Regions from separate parts of the Amycolatopsis dongchuanensis genome, predicted to be linked through region 2. Evidence: riboswitches for the same ligand, from Rfam matches in the RefSeq annotation. Region 2 holds a riboswitch; each other region holds the start of a gene.
The links. A riboswitch is a leader RNA that binds a small molecule or an ion and turns the genes downstream of it on or off. The one in region 2 is predicted to bind S-adenosylmethionine.

Region 1 (4,619 bases), on a different contig from region 2:
GCAGGGGGTCTTCGCCGCGATGCTCGCGCCGTCCACGCTCTCGCTGCTCACCGTCACCTTCACCGAGGCGAAGGAACGCGCGAAGGCCTTCGGCATCTTCAGCGCGATCATGATGTCCGGCGCCGCGCTCGGGCTGCTGGCCGGTGGCGCGCTCGCCGAGTACCTCGACTGGCGCTGGTGCCTGTACGTGAACCTGCCGCTCGCGGCCGTCGCCGCCGTCCTCGGCTGGTTCGTGCTGCCGAAGGTCGAAGGGCACCGCGAGACGAAGCTCGACTGGATCAGCGCGATCCTCGGCAGCGGCGGCATCGTCTCGCTGGTCTACGCGCTGTCCGAGGCCGCGACCCGCGGCTGGGGTTCGGGGCTCGTGCTCGGCTTCCTCGCGGCCGCCGTCGTGTTCGTCGTGGCGTTCGTGGTGCGGCAGACCAGGGTTGCGAACCCGCTGCTGCCGCTGCGGATCCTCGCCGACCGCACCCGCTCGGCCGGCTACCTGACGATCGCCGGTGCTTCGTTCGGCATGTTCGGGATGTTCCTGTTCCTGACCTACCAGCTGCAGGCGATCATGCACTACAGCCCGTTCCAGGCGGGGCTGGCGTTCCTGCCGTTCCTGCTGGGCAACGTGCTCGTCTCGACGCTGCTGTCGCGGCGCCTGCTGCCCAGGACGGGCCCGCGGCCGCTGCTGGTGATCGGGCTGCTGCTGATGGGCGCGGGACTGGTGGTGCTGACCCAGCTGACCCCGGACTCGTCCTACTGGGGCCTGATCCTGCCGGTCGAGCTCGTGGTCGGCGCGGGCGGCGGGTTCGCGATGCCCGTCGTCATGAACACCGCGACCGCGGGGGTCGAGGCGCGGGAATCCGGGGTGGCGTCGGCGTTCATCACCACCTCGCAGCAAGTGGGTGCCTCCCTGGGCACGGCGTCGCTGAACACGATCGCCTCCAGCGCGACGGCGTCGGCCGCCGGACTGGGCACCGTCGGTGCCACCGTGCACGGCTACGCGGTCGCGAACGGCTGGGGTGGGGCGATCGTCGCCGCCGTCGCCATCGGGGTGGGGGTGCTCGTCGGGCCGAAGAAGGCCTGACGAGCAGAAGCCGCCCCACAGGTGGGAGGACCTGTGGGGCGGCTTCGCCTGTCTCAGGCGGCGACGAGGTGCTTCGCCGCGCCGGTCAGGTGGGTGACGTGGGCACCGTGCTCCGCGATCCACGCCAGCGCCGGGTCGGCCTGCTCGCCGCGGACCCCGACGCGGAAGCGCGCGACGGGGGTGTCGCCGATGCGGGTCAGCCCGCCGCCGATGGTCGCCAGCTCGACGTCGAACCGGCTCGCGGCCTCGGGCAGCAGGGCGCCGACCGCGGCGAAGCCGATGAGCACGACGTCCGCGGCCCGCTCGTACGCCGCGAGCTGCGACTGGGGGGTGTCGATGGCGGGCAGCAGGGTGTCGGCGATCCGGCTGCCGGGGTCGGTCAGCAGGCCGAGCAGGTTCCCGTGCTCGACGACGCGGCCCGAGTCCAGCACCGCGACCTGGTCGCACACGCGGCGCACGACCCCGCCGTCCTGGGTGGTGAGCACGACCGTCACGCCCAGTTCGGCGCGGGCCCGGTCGAGCACGGTGAGCACCGAGCCGGCCTCCTCGGGGGCGATCCCGCCGGTCGGGTCGTCGGCGAGCAGCACCGCGGGGCCGGTGGCGAGCGCACGGGCCAGCGCGACGCGGCGGCGCTGCCCCTCGGTCAGTTCACCGGGCTGCAGCGTCGCGCGCTGGGTCAGGCCGACGAGGTCGAGCGCACGGCCGACGCGGTTGCGGCGCTGCGGGCCGTCGACGCCGAGCTGCTCCAGCGGGGCGGCGACGTTGCCTGCGACGGTGCGCTCGGCGTGCAGCGGCGCGGCGCCGTCGAGGACGGCGACCTGGCGGCGCACCTCGCGCAGCCGACGCCCGTCGAGCGCGGCGGTGTTCAGCCCGTCGAGCCGCACCGTGCCGCGGTCCGGTTTCTCTTGCAGGGCAACGACCTTGGCGAGCGTCGACTTACCGGCACCGGCCGGGCCGACGACCCCGTACAGCGAACCGGCCCCGATCTCGAGGCTCACGTCGCGCAGGGCGAGGACGGGGGAACTCTTGCCGGGGAAGGACTTGGTCAGGTTCTCGACAGTGATCAACGAAAGCTCCATGGTGTGTGCGCGCGTCGCGAAGAACCGTCCACAGAGGACGGCGGCGGAAGAGAGGATCGAACTCAGCGAAGAGAACGGTCAGCGACGACACGCACACACGGTGCGACGGCACTCATCGACGACCCGGCGCCTGGTGAGCATTCGCGTGCGGTACACAGGTTCCTCCATCGATCCTGGCGGTAGCACCTGCCCTCTCGGGGGGTGGTTGCTGCGACTTCGGCGAGCCAGGTCTCTCAGTCGCTCGGGATGGATACCCTCAAAGTAGAACGGATGTCCTGTGTTCCGCGCAAGTATCCGGGGTCAGATCACACCGCCGGTTCACACGGACGGCAGAGTCTGGGCCAGCCGCTTCGCCCGACCGCCACCCCCCACGGTGACGCTACGCGACGCTGTGTCGTCGCTCCGCGATTTGCGCAAACTCACGGACGGTCAGCTGCTCGCCGCGAGCACCCGGATCGACGCCAGCCGCTTGGAGCAGCTCCCCCGCGCGAGCGGCGGAACCCGCCCACGAAGCGAGTGCGGCCCGCAACGTCTTGCGCCGCTGGGCGAACGCCGCGTCGACGACGGCGAAGACCGCGTCCCGGTCGGCCGACGTGACCGGCTCGGCGGCGCGCTCGAAGGAGACCAGCGCGGAATCGACGTTCGGCACGGGCCAGAACACCGACCGCGGCACCGCGGCGACCTTGCGCGCCGTGCCGTACCACGCGAGCTTCACGCTCGGCACGCCGTAGATCCGGCTGCCCGGCCCCGCCGCCATCCGGTCGGCGACCTCCGTCTGCACCATCACCAGCGCGCGGGCCAGCGACGGCAGCTCGGCGAGCAGGTGCAGGACGACGGGCACGGCGACGTTGTACGGCAGGTTCGCGACGAGCGTCGAAGGCGGCTCCGGCAGCTCCTCCGCACGTAGCCTGAGCGCGTCCCGCTCCAGCACGGTCAGGCGCGCCGCGTCCCCGGGCGCCCGCTCGGCGACCGTCTCCGGCAGCCGCGCGGCGAGCACGGGGTCGATCTCGACGGCCGACACGCGGGCGCCGGCGGCCAGCAGACCCAGCGTCAGCGAGCCCAGTCCGGGCCCGACCTCCAGGACCGCGTCCTCGCCCGCGACCCCGGCCAGCTCCACGATGCGGCGCACGGTGTTCGGGTCGTGCACGAAGTTCTGCCCGAGCTTCTTCGTCGGCCGCACGTCCAGCTCGGCGGCCAGCCCGCGGATCTCGGCCGGACCGAGCAGTGTCGTCACAGCCGGACAGCGTACCGGCAGGCCCCGGGAACGCCGCCGGGCGCCACCCGCGAGGGGTGGCGCCCGGCGAAGAGGCGAAAGGGAGGGAAGGGGTCAGGCGCGCTGCCCGCAGATCGGCCAGGCGCCGTAGCCGCCGCGGTCGTCGCGGACCTTCTCGGCGATCGCGATCTGCTGCTCGCGGGTCGCCTGGCTCGGCAGCGGCGCGTACGCCGTGCCGCCGTAGGCCGCCCAGGTCTGCTTGTCGAACTGCAGGCCGCCGTAGTAGCCGTTGCCGGTGTTGATCGACCAGTTGCCACCGGACTCGCACTTCGCGATGCGGTCCCACACCGAGCCGTCACCGCTGATCGTCGGCTGCTTGGTGCCGACGCGGACGATCTTCGGCTTGGCCTCGGTCAGCACCTTGACCGACAGCTGCTCGCGCGCGGTCTCCTGGCCGTTGCGCTTGGTGATCCGGTAGGTCACCAGCTGCTTGCCGGGCGTGCCCTGGTCCTGCACGACCTGCTTGCCCGCGTCCAGGGTGTTGTCCTGGACCTGCTGGACCGGCGGGTCGATGTCCTCTTCCTGGTTGATCACGGAGATGCCGGTGCGGCTGATGTGCACCTCGGCCCCGTCGGTGAGCTTGAACTGCAGCCCGCCCTCGACCTGGTCGTCGGGGCCGAGCGACAGGTTCTGGTCCCTGAGGAAGTCCGCCGCCGTGATCGCGGTGGTGGTGACCTGGCGGGGCGCGGCGTCCCCGTCGTAGACCGTGACGTGCTTGAGCGTGTTGATGGTGACCGTCGAGCCCGACAGCGGCAGCTCGGCGGTGGGGGCCATCGAGAAGAACGTGCCCTGGCCGAACTTGCCGCTCAGGCCCAGCTGGTCGAGCGCCTCGGCGAGCGTGTCGGCGCGGACCCAGGACTCCTTGGCCTCGCCGTCGACGACCAGGTTGAGGTGGCGGCCCCGCTCGAGCTTGATGACGCCGCCGTCGCCGACCGGCGCCTGCGGGGACGGGGACAGCGCGTCGTGCTCGCCGACGGTGAGCCCGGCGTCCTCCAGCACCTCGCCGACGGTCTTGCCGAAGCTGTGGACCGTCTGCGTGTGGCCGTCGACGTCGACCGTGACGCTCTTGTTCATCGCCAGCGCGGCCGCGCCGCCACCGGTGATGCTGATCAGGAGGGCCAGGACCGAGCCGCGGAGGAACCGCTTCTTCCAGGTCTTGACCGCGGAGACGAGCGCCTTCTCGGGCTCCGCC
Region 2 (4,619 bases):
TTGCGCACGAGCTGCAGGTACACCAGGCCGCCGAGCACGCGCACCGGCGCGTGACCCTCCAAAGTGGACACCACGACGGCCTTGGTGACGATGTCGAGCGCCAGCGCGGCCACCGCCACGCAGGCCAGCAGCACCACGCGGCGCTTGGGCGGGGCGGACGGGGCCGGCTCTGCCTCCGGCTGCGACTGGTGTTCGGTGCTCACGCCGCCATTGTCCTCCCGGCACTGACCAGCACGGCCAGCGCCCCGGCCAGCGCCACCGCCCCCGGCACGAGCAGGCCGAGCGGGCTGCCGGTCAGCGCCACGGCGGCCAGCAGGAACCCGGCCACGACCACGGCCAGCACGACACTGCGGTGCAGCCACGCGAGCGCGGCCAGGCCCAGCGCCGCCGTCACCGGGTCGACCAGCTCGGCCCTGAGCGCCGCCCCGAGCGCGTAGGCCGCGAGCGGCAGGCACACCAGGCACGTCCGCAGCGCGACCCGGCTCCCCGGCCGCACCACCGCCCACGCACCGGCGCACAACCCGAGCAGACCGAGCGGAGCACCGATGGCCGCCGCGAGCACCTGCCCGTCGGCCGACCGGGTGGCGGCGGCCAGCCCGGTCGACAACGCGATCACCGCGAGCCCCGCCACGCCGGTCAGCACGACGCGGCCCGGCGACCCGATCCGCCGCCGGTACCAGACGAGCGCGCCGAGGAAGGCGACCGCGACCGCCAGCTGCCACGGCGTCCCCCACCGCCACGCGCTGGGCAGCGCGGGCGGTGTCAGCAGGAACTGCTGGTACGGCACCCCCACCAGGTACTGCTGCTGCCGCACCGGGTGGAACCCCTGGAGGGAGGTGTAGGCGAACCAGGGCCGCGGCGAGCGCAGCTCCCACGCGGTCGCCGCCAGCAACGCGAACCCCAGCAGGGCCGGTGGGAACCACGCGGCCCGACGTTCCCCAGTCATCGGGGCGAGGGTACTCAGCGCAGGAAGGACGGCACCGCACGCGGGTCCGGTGTCGGCGCCCAGCGACCTTCCGGCTTCCCGTAGGTCCACCTGGCGCCGCGGGCGGTGATCTGCCGCAGCGCGAGCGCCAGGCGGTCGACGTGCTCGGCGGTCGTGCCGAGGCCGAGGCTCACCCGCAGCGCCGCCTGCCCGCCGGTCAGCCGCCGCGTCGCGATGTGCGCGCAGAACGCGCCGTCGCGGACGCCGATGCCGTACTCGGCGGACAGCACGGCCGCGAGCCAGCCCGGCTCGTACCCCTCGACCACGAAACTCACCGTGCCCACGCGGTCACCGTCGTCGTCGAACAGCCGCAGCTCCGAAAGCCCCGGCACGGCGGCGAGCCCCCGGCGCAGGCGGCCGAGCAGCTCCTCCTCGTGCGCAGTCACCGCGGACCAGTCGGCCGAGAGCTGCTCGCACGCGACACCGAGCGCGTACACGCCGACGGTGTTGGGCGATCCGGCCTCGTGCCGCTCCTCGCCGCTGTGCCACACCACGCCGCCCTCGGTGACGTTCTTCGTCGCGCCGCCACCGGCGAGGTACGGGGCCGCGGCCCGCAGCCAGTCCGCCCGTCCGACGAGGGCACCGGCGCCGAACGGCGCGTACAGCTTGTGCCCGGACACCGCCACGTAGTCGACGTCCAGCTCCCGCAGCGAAATCCGGCGGTGCGGCGCGAGCTGGGCACCGTCGAGCGCGACGCGTGCACCGTGCTTCCGCGCCACCGCGGCGATTTCGCGCACCGGGAGCAGTTCGCCGGTGACGTTGGACGCCCCGGTCAGCACGACCAGCCGCGGCCCCTCCGGGCACTCCGCGAGCGCACTGTCCACAGCGGACACCGCGGCGAGCCGGGTGCGCGGGGTGGCGATGCGGCGCACGTTCGGCCCGCGCCACGGCAGCAGCGCCGCGTGGTGCTCGGTGTCGAACAGCACCACGGAGGTGTGCCGCGGCACGGCGCGGGCCAGCAGGTTCAGCGAGTCCGTGGTGTTGCGCGTGAAGATCACCGCGTCGGAGGAGCGGGCGTCCACGAAGCGCCGCAGGGCGTCCCGTGCCCGCTCGTAGACCTTTGTGGACACCTGCGAGGCGAAACCCGCGCCGCGGTGCACACTCGCGTACCACGGCAGGAACTCGTCCACCGCGTCACGGACCGCCGCCAGACACGGCGCGCTCGCGGCGTGGTCCAGGTTGGCGTACTCGACGGTTTCCCCGGTCACCAGCGGCACGCGGGTGTTCAGGGTGGCCGGCACGGTGGTGCGGACGACGGGGTCGAGTGCGAGAGTCATGACGCCTCCTCGGCGGGTCCAGGACCCACGAGGGGCCCGCGCTTGCCCACCGCACCGCGCGGCGGGCCAGGTCCTCACCCGGGGCACCCCACCGCGGTCGGAGGGTTGCCGGCCAGCAAGCCGGGGCTACGCGCTGGCACTCATGACCTATGCCGACACTCTAGCCGACGGTTTCCACTCCGATCAACGCCCCGTCTCACCGCGCCAGCGGGCCAGCGGCCCCGCCCGGTCCACGGCCCGCAGCCGCTGCTCCGCGTGCTGCAGCGCGGATTCCGTCGCCACGACCAGCAACTGGTCGCCCTCCTGCAGCCTGCTGTCGCGTTGCGGCGTGAAACTGGTGCCGTCCCGCACGATCAGGCTCAGCGAAGCGCCCGGCGGCAACCGCAGCTCGTTGAGGTACACGCCGTGCAGCCGGGAACCGGGCTGGACGCGCACCTGCAGCAACGCCGCGTCCAGCTCGTCGAGCGGCGCGGCGTCGACCTCGATCTCCTTCGGCTCGGCGCCGCCGGTGAGCCCGAGGACCTTCGCGACCGGGACGAGCGCCGTGCCCTGCACCAGCGTCAGCACGATCACCAGCACGAACACGGCGTCCACCAGCCGTTCCGCGCCGGGCAGCCCGGTGGCGAGCGGGATCATCGCGAGCACGATCGGCACCGCCCCGCGCAACCCGGCCCACGCCAGGAACACCTGTTCGCGCCACGGCACCCGGAACGGCAGCTGCGACAGCAGCACCGACAGCGGCCGCGCGACGACCAGCACGACCGCACCCGCCACGAGCCCCGGCACCACGGCGTCGAGCAGCCGCTCCGGCGAGGCGAACAGGCCCAGCAGCACGAACAGCCCGATCTGCGCGAGCCAGCCCATGCCCTCCGCGAACGACAGGGTGTCCGAGCGGTGCGGCAGCCGGGCGTTGCCCAGCACCAGCGCGGCGACGTACGTGGCCAGCAGTCCCGAGGCGTGCGCGAACTGGCCGGAGGCGTACGCGACGACGCACACCGCGACCGTCGCCAGCGGGTACAGGCCGGTGGCGGGCAGCGCGGCCCGCCGCAGCGCCCATCCGCCGGCCAGCCCGAGCACCGCGCCGATCGCCAGGCCCGCGAGCAGCTCGTACCCCACGAGCAGCGGCAGCGTCCAGTCCACGCGCGTGCTTTCCGCCAGCACCACCACGACGATGTACACCGGGGCGTCGTTGATACCGGACTCCAGCTCCAGCGCCCCGGCGAGACGGCGCGGGATGCCCGCGCTGCGCAGCACCGAGAACACCGCGGCCGAGTCCGTGGACGCGAGCACCGCGCCCCACAGCAGCGCCATCCGCCAGTCCAGGCCCAGCAGCCAGTGCAGTGCGGCGCCGGTGATCGCGATGCTCAACCCGACGGCCACTGTGGACAGTGTGATGCCCTGCCACAGCGCGGGCCGCACCGAGGACCAGCGGGTGGTCAGCCCGCCCTCGGTGAGGATCAGCACCAGCGCGGCGAGGCCGAGCGACTGGGTGAGCGAGGCGTCGGAGAACTGGATGCCGAATCCGGCCTCGCCCAGCAGCACGCCGAACCCGAGGTAGATCAACAGCGACGGTAGCCCGACCCTGGTGGACAGCCGGACGGCGAGCACGGCCGCGAGCAGCACGGCCGCGCCCAGCCCCAGCACGACCGGCAGTTCCGCCACCGCCACCTCCCCTCCGCGCACCCAAGGGTATAGAACCGCCGGAAAAACCCGTGGACCGGCGCGGACCCGCCGGGGATGCTGAGCCGGTGCTCGTCGTCTTCTCCCCGTCGCCGCGGGGTGCGCTCACGCTGGTGCACCGCGACGACGGCGTGACACTGGAAATGCGGTCGTACGACCGGAAGTCGCGGGTGCCGCACGACCTGGCACACGCGGTGACCGAACGCGAACTGGGCTGGCGCACCGGCGTGTTCGGCTGCCTGGCCGCCGGGGCGTTGTTCTCCTCGGTGCGGGTGCTCGACGGCCGCCAGCGGTACGACGCACGGGAGCGCAGCAGGCGGCTGATCGCGGGGCACGCGCGCGACATCGGGGTCGCCGAACTGCTGGCGTGGGTGGTGCACGAGGCCGTCGAACACGGCACGGGGAACCCGTTCCTCGCCGCGCGCGACGCCTGGGGCACGCTGCGTGAGGATCCTTTTCCTTACGACGAAACGGATTTACAGCGGGCCACCAGTACCCTGCGAAGGCTTGGCGACGCGTGGCTGAACCTGCCGCCGGGTGACGGCCTGCGGTTCTCGTGGCCGCGGCGGCTCACCGCGCCCGCAGTGCCGCCAGCACGTCCTCGACCCCGGCGGGTGCCGCGGCGAGTTCGATGAGCTTGTCGCGGCCGCGTTCCCCTTGCACCACAAGGACATCGC
Region 3 (4,619 bases), on a different contig from region 2:
GGGTGTCATCCACCCGAACCAGGCCGCGAACAAGAAGTCCGCGATCGCGAAGCGCGCCAACCAGCTCTGAGCTGCCTGCCGCTTTCTTTCCCGGAAGCCCGCCATGCGTCATGCGTGGCGGGCTTCCGCGTTTTCGGTGCAGTGGCGACCGGGAGCGTGAACAGGGGCTGCCGTTTCGCGCGGGTCGCGGCCGTTCGCAGCGGCGTCCCGGCTCAGCGCGCTTGGGGAGCATCAGCCAGGTCATGGCGTCGCCGCATGCCGCCGTCCCCACCGACCGCAGCCTTCCCCGCTCGGGCGCCGTCGCTCCCGCAGGGCCACCGCCGTCCGGGCCAAGCCACCGTCGCTCCGGCAGACCGCGGCCGTCCCCACAGGCCCCACTCGCGTAAGCCGCCGCTCCAGGCCCGCCAGCCACCGTCATCTCCGCAAGGTGCCCACCGTTCCCACGGCCCACGGCCTCAGCTCACGCCCCCGCGGGGTCTCGCAACCATCTCCGTCTTGCGGGTCGCCCCGTCTCCATGCCGCGTCAGCGCAGGTCGCGGGCCTCGACGAGGTCCAGGACCGCTCGTTCGAGCGCGTAGGACGGGTCGGCGGCGGCGCCCTTCACCTCGGCGTTGACGCGCGCGACGATCGCCATCGCCTTGTTCAGGCCCTCCGCGCCCCAGCCGCGCGCCTGACCTTGGGCTTTGCGGATCTTCCACGGCGGCATGCCCAGCGCACCGGCCATCTGGTTCGGGTTGCCGCGACCGGCAGCCGACACGCGCGCGATCGTGCGCACGGCGTCGGCGAGAGCGTCGGCCACCAGCACGTGCGGGACACCGATCTGCATCGCCCAGCGCATGGACTCCAGCGCCGCCGCCCGATCCCCCGCAACGGCCTTCTCCGCGACCGCGAAGCCCGTGACGTCGGCGCGGCCCCGGTGGTAGCGGCGCACCGCGTCCTCGTCGACCTTGCCGCCCGAGTCCGCGACCAGCTGGGCCGCCGCGGAGGCGAGCTCCCGCAGGTCCGAACCCACCGCGTCGATCAGCGCCGCGACGGCGGTCGCGTCGATCCGGCCGCCCGCCTGCCGGATCTCGTTGCGGACGAACGCCTCCCGCTCGGCGGGCTTGGTGATCTTGGGGCACTCCGTGACCTGCGCCCCCGCCTTCCGGAGCGCCGCGGGCAGCGCCTTGGCGGCCTTGCTGCGGCCGCCACCGGTGTGCACGACGACGAGGACCACCCCGTCGGCAGGGGATTTCACGTACGACAGCACCGCGTCCGCCAGCTCCTGCGAGATGTCCTGCGCGGCGTCGAGCACGATCACCCTGCCCTCGCTGAACAGCGAGGGGCTGACCAGCTCGGCCAGCGCGGGCGCGGTGAGGTCCGACACCTTGGTCCGCGTCATGTCGGTGGTCGGGTCGACCAGGCGGGCCGAGTCGAGCGCGGCCCTGATCGCGCGCTCGACGAGCAGTTCCTCTTCGCCGAGGACGAGGTGCAGCGGCGACGTGGTGGTGGCTGGCGAGGTCACCTCACGATCCTGCCACGGTGACGAAGCCCGCAGGGGCATGGCGTCGGCAGCCGACGGTGTCGTATGTTTGTAACGGCCGCGTTGCACGCGCCGCGGCCCTGACAACCGAATACCGCTCATCCAGAGGGGCAGAGGGAACGGCCCGATGAAGCCCCGGCAACCGGCGTCAGCCTGTCATCTCGATTCCGCGAGGTAGCTGACGACCACGGTGCCAATTCCGGCCCGCGTCAGCGGGACAGATGAGGAAAGGAACCTCGCGATGACCGCAGCCCTCAGCTCGACCTCCACCCAGCGCACCGTCGACCTCGGCCCCGCCGTGGAGCTGGTGTCGAAGGAGGAGGGCCACCGCCAGCCGCTCGCGCCCGAGTTCGTCTCCGCGGAGGACTTCTCGCCCCTCGAGGTCGCCTACGACTTCGGCCGGGTCCGCCGCGAGGACATCGAGTCCGGCCCCCGCAACATCTGGCGCTACAAGAAGCTGCTGCCGGTGCCCTCGAACGTCGAGGAGATCCCCAACACCGAGCCGGGCTGTACGCGGCTGGTGCGCGCCGACCGGCTCGCGAAGGCCTTGGGCCTCAAGCGAGTCTGGGTCAAGGACGACACCGGCAACCCCACCCACTCGTTCAAGGACCGCGTCGTCGCCGTCGCGCTGGCCGCGGCCCGCGAGTTCGGGTTCGACACCCTCGCCTGCCCGTCGACCGGCAACCTGGCCAACGCCGTCGCTGCGGCCGCAGCCCGCGCGGGCTGGCAGTCCGTCGTGCTGATCCCCTCCTCCCTCGAACGCGCCAAGATCCTCACCACCGCCGTCTACGACGGCAACCTCATCGCGGTCGACGGCAACTACGACGACGTCAACCGGCTCGCGACGCAGCTCGCAGCCGAAAACGAGACGTGGGCGTTCGTCAACGTCAACGTCCGGCCGTACTACTCGGAGGGTTCGAAGACGCTGGCCTTCGAGGTCGCCGAGCAGCTGGGCTGGCGGCTGCCGGAGCAGATCGTCGTGCCGATCGCCTCGGGTTCCCAGCTCACCAAGGTGGACAAGGGCTTCCGCGAGCTGGGGTCGCTCGGCCTGGTCGAGGAGACCCCGTACAAGGTCTTCGGCGCCCAGGCCACCGGCTGCTCCCCCGTTTCGACGGCGTTCCGCAACGGCCACGACGTGGTCCAGCCGGTGAAGCCGAACACCATCGCCCGCTCCCTCGCGATCGGCAACCCGGCCGACGGCCCCTACGTGCTCGACACCGTCAACCGCACCGGCGGCGCGATCGAGGACGTCTCGGACGAGGAGGTCGTCGAGGGCATCCGGCTGCTGGCCCGTACCGAAGGCATCTTCACCGAGACCGCGGGCGGGGTCACCGTCGCGACGACGAAGAAGCTCATCGAGACCGGCAAGCTCGACCCCGAGGCGGAAACCGTCCTGCTCATCACCGGTGACGGCCTGAAGACGCTCGACGCCGTCGAAGGCCGGATCGGTCCTAAGGCGACGGTCCCGCCGTCGGCCGACGCGGTCCGCGCCGCTCTGCAGAGCTGAGTTCACTTTCCCCTGCGCACCACCGCCAATCCTCCGTTGTCCGTCACCACGGCAGCGTCGCCGTCGGTGTCGGTGCGGGCGACCAGCGCACCACCCGCGACGAGTGAGTCCACTGTGGACCTGCTCGGGTGGCCATAGCTGTTCCCCGCGCCGACACTGATGAGCGCAAGCCGCGGCGAGACGGCCGAGAGGAATGCCGGCAACGAGAACCTGCTGCCGTGGTGGGGCACCTTGAGCACTTCCGCGTGCAGGTCGGTGCCCGCGGCGAGCAGATCCCCCTGAGCCAGCAGCTCCACGTCACCGGTCAGCAGGACGCGCCCGGCGGGCGTGACAGCCCGCAGCACGACCGAGGCGTTGTTGATGTTCGTGCCGTCCGCGTCATCTCGTTCCTGTTGCGGACCGGGGTAACGCGGTCCGATCACCTCCAAGGACAGCCCGGGCCAGTCGAGCCGCCGGCCGAGTTCCAGTTCGAGCAGGGGCACCCCGTGGCGCCCGGCGATCTGCGCCACCTGGCGCCACGCCCACGCCGGCATCCGGCCCGGCCCCACCGCGACCGCCCCGACGGACCTGCCGTCGAAGACGGACTCCAGGCCGCTGATGTGGTCGGCGTGCAGGTGGCTGAGCACGACCAGCGGAACCCTGTCGACACCGAGCCTCGCCAGGCATTCGTCCACCGGCCCCGGTTCGGGCCCGGTGTCCACGACCACGGCACGCCCGGGTTCGGCCGTCGACAGCACCTCGGCGTCCCCCTGCCCCACATCGCAGGCCACCATCGACCAGTTCCGTGGCGGCCACCCCGGCGCGATCACGCGGACCGGCACGACCACCAGCAGCACGCACACCAGGACGAGCGCGAGCCCCACTCGCAGCCGCGGCCGGCGCAGCAGCACCACCAGCACACCCACGGCGAGCAGCGCGAGCACGCCACCCCACCAGCCGCCGGGCCACGGCAGCACCGCTCCCGGTACCCGCGAGGCGTGCCGTGCGACCGCCAGGAGCCAGTGGGCCTCCGGCCCCGCCGCGAGCGCCGGTAGCCGCGCCGCCGCCGGCCAGAACGTCGCCAGCACCGCCGTCACCACCCCCAGCACCGTCGCCGGAGCGACCACCGGTGCGGCGAGCACGTTCGCGGCGATCGAGACGACGCTCACCTGCCCCGCCATGCCCGCGAGCACAGGCGCGGTGACCAGGAACGCGGCGAGCGGAACGGCCAGGCCCTCCGCGATGCCCGGCGGCACCCCGCGCGTGCTCATGGCCTCGACCCAGCGCGGGGCAAGCAGCACCAGCCCAGCCGTGGCGAGCACCGACAGCGCGAAACCGAAGTTCACGGCCATCGCTGGGTCGTAGACCACCAGGACGCACACCGCGATGGCCAACGCGGGCAGCACCGACCTACGCCGCCCCAGTGCCAGCGCGAGCAGCGCGACCGCGCCCATGACACCGGCCCGCAGAACGCTCGGCTCGCCGCCGGTGAGGACCACGAAACCGACGAGCGCGGAACCCGCCACCACCGCCGACAGCCGTGGACCGACCCGCAGTGCTCGCAGGAGCAGCAACACGGCCCCGGCCACCACCGCCAGGTTGCTCCCGCTG

Region 1: another riboswitch for S-adenosylmethionine. It lies ahead of ABFX51_RS38835 (methionine ABC transporter ATP-binding protein); the one in region 2 lies ahead of ABFX51_RS27720 (aminotransferase class V-fold PLP-dependent enzyme).
Region 3: another riboswitch for S-adenosylmethionine. It lies ahead of thrC (threonine synthase); the one in region 2 lies ahead of ABFX51_RS27720 (aminotransferase class V-fold PLP-dependent enzyme).

Annotation. Positions count from the first base shown of each region.
Region 1 is NZ_BAABIB010000171.1:33,482-38,100, forward strand. Features, by position in the region: gene ABFX51_RS38830 (MFS transporter) at 1-1,075, shown strand, start outside; gene ABFX51_RS38835 (methionine ABC transporter ATP-binding protein) at 1,129-2,142, opposite strand; SAM riboswitch class I at 2,316-2,407, opposite strand; gene rsmA (16S rRNA (adenine(1518)-N(6)/adenine(1519)-N(6))-dimethyltransferase RsmA) at 2,534-3,388, opposite strand; gene ABFX51_RS38845 (resuscitation-promoting factor) at 3,482-4,619, opposite strand, start outside.
Region 2 is NZ_BAABIB010000106.1:30,562-35,180, forward strand. Features, by position in the region: gene lspA (signal peptidase II) at 1-203, opposite strand, end outside; gene ABFX51_RS27715 (hypothetical protein) at 200-946, opposite strand; gene ABFX51_RS27720 (aminotransferase class V-fold PLP-dependent enzyme) at 961-2,262, opposite strand; SAM riboswitch class IV at 2,296-2,410, opposite strand; gene ABFX51_RS27725 (potassium/proton antiporter) at 2,446-3,924, opposite strand; gene ABFX51_RS27730 (hypothetical protein) at 3,975-4,577, shown strand; gene ABFX51_RS27735 (DUF167 domain-containing protein) at 4,513-4,619, opposite strand, start outside.
Region 3 is NZ_BAABIB010000005.1:97,072-101,690, reverse strand. Features, by position in the region: gene rpsT (30S ribosomal protein S20) at 1-70, shown strand, start outside; gene holA (DNA polymerase III subunit delta) at 524-1,504, opposite strand; SAM riboswitch class I at 1,618-1,750, shown strand; gene thrC (threonine synthase) at 1,764-3,029, shown strand; gene ABFX51_RS00800 (ComEC/Rec2 family competence protein) at 3,032-4,619, opposite strand, start outside.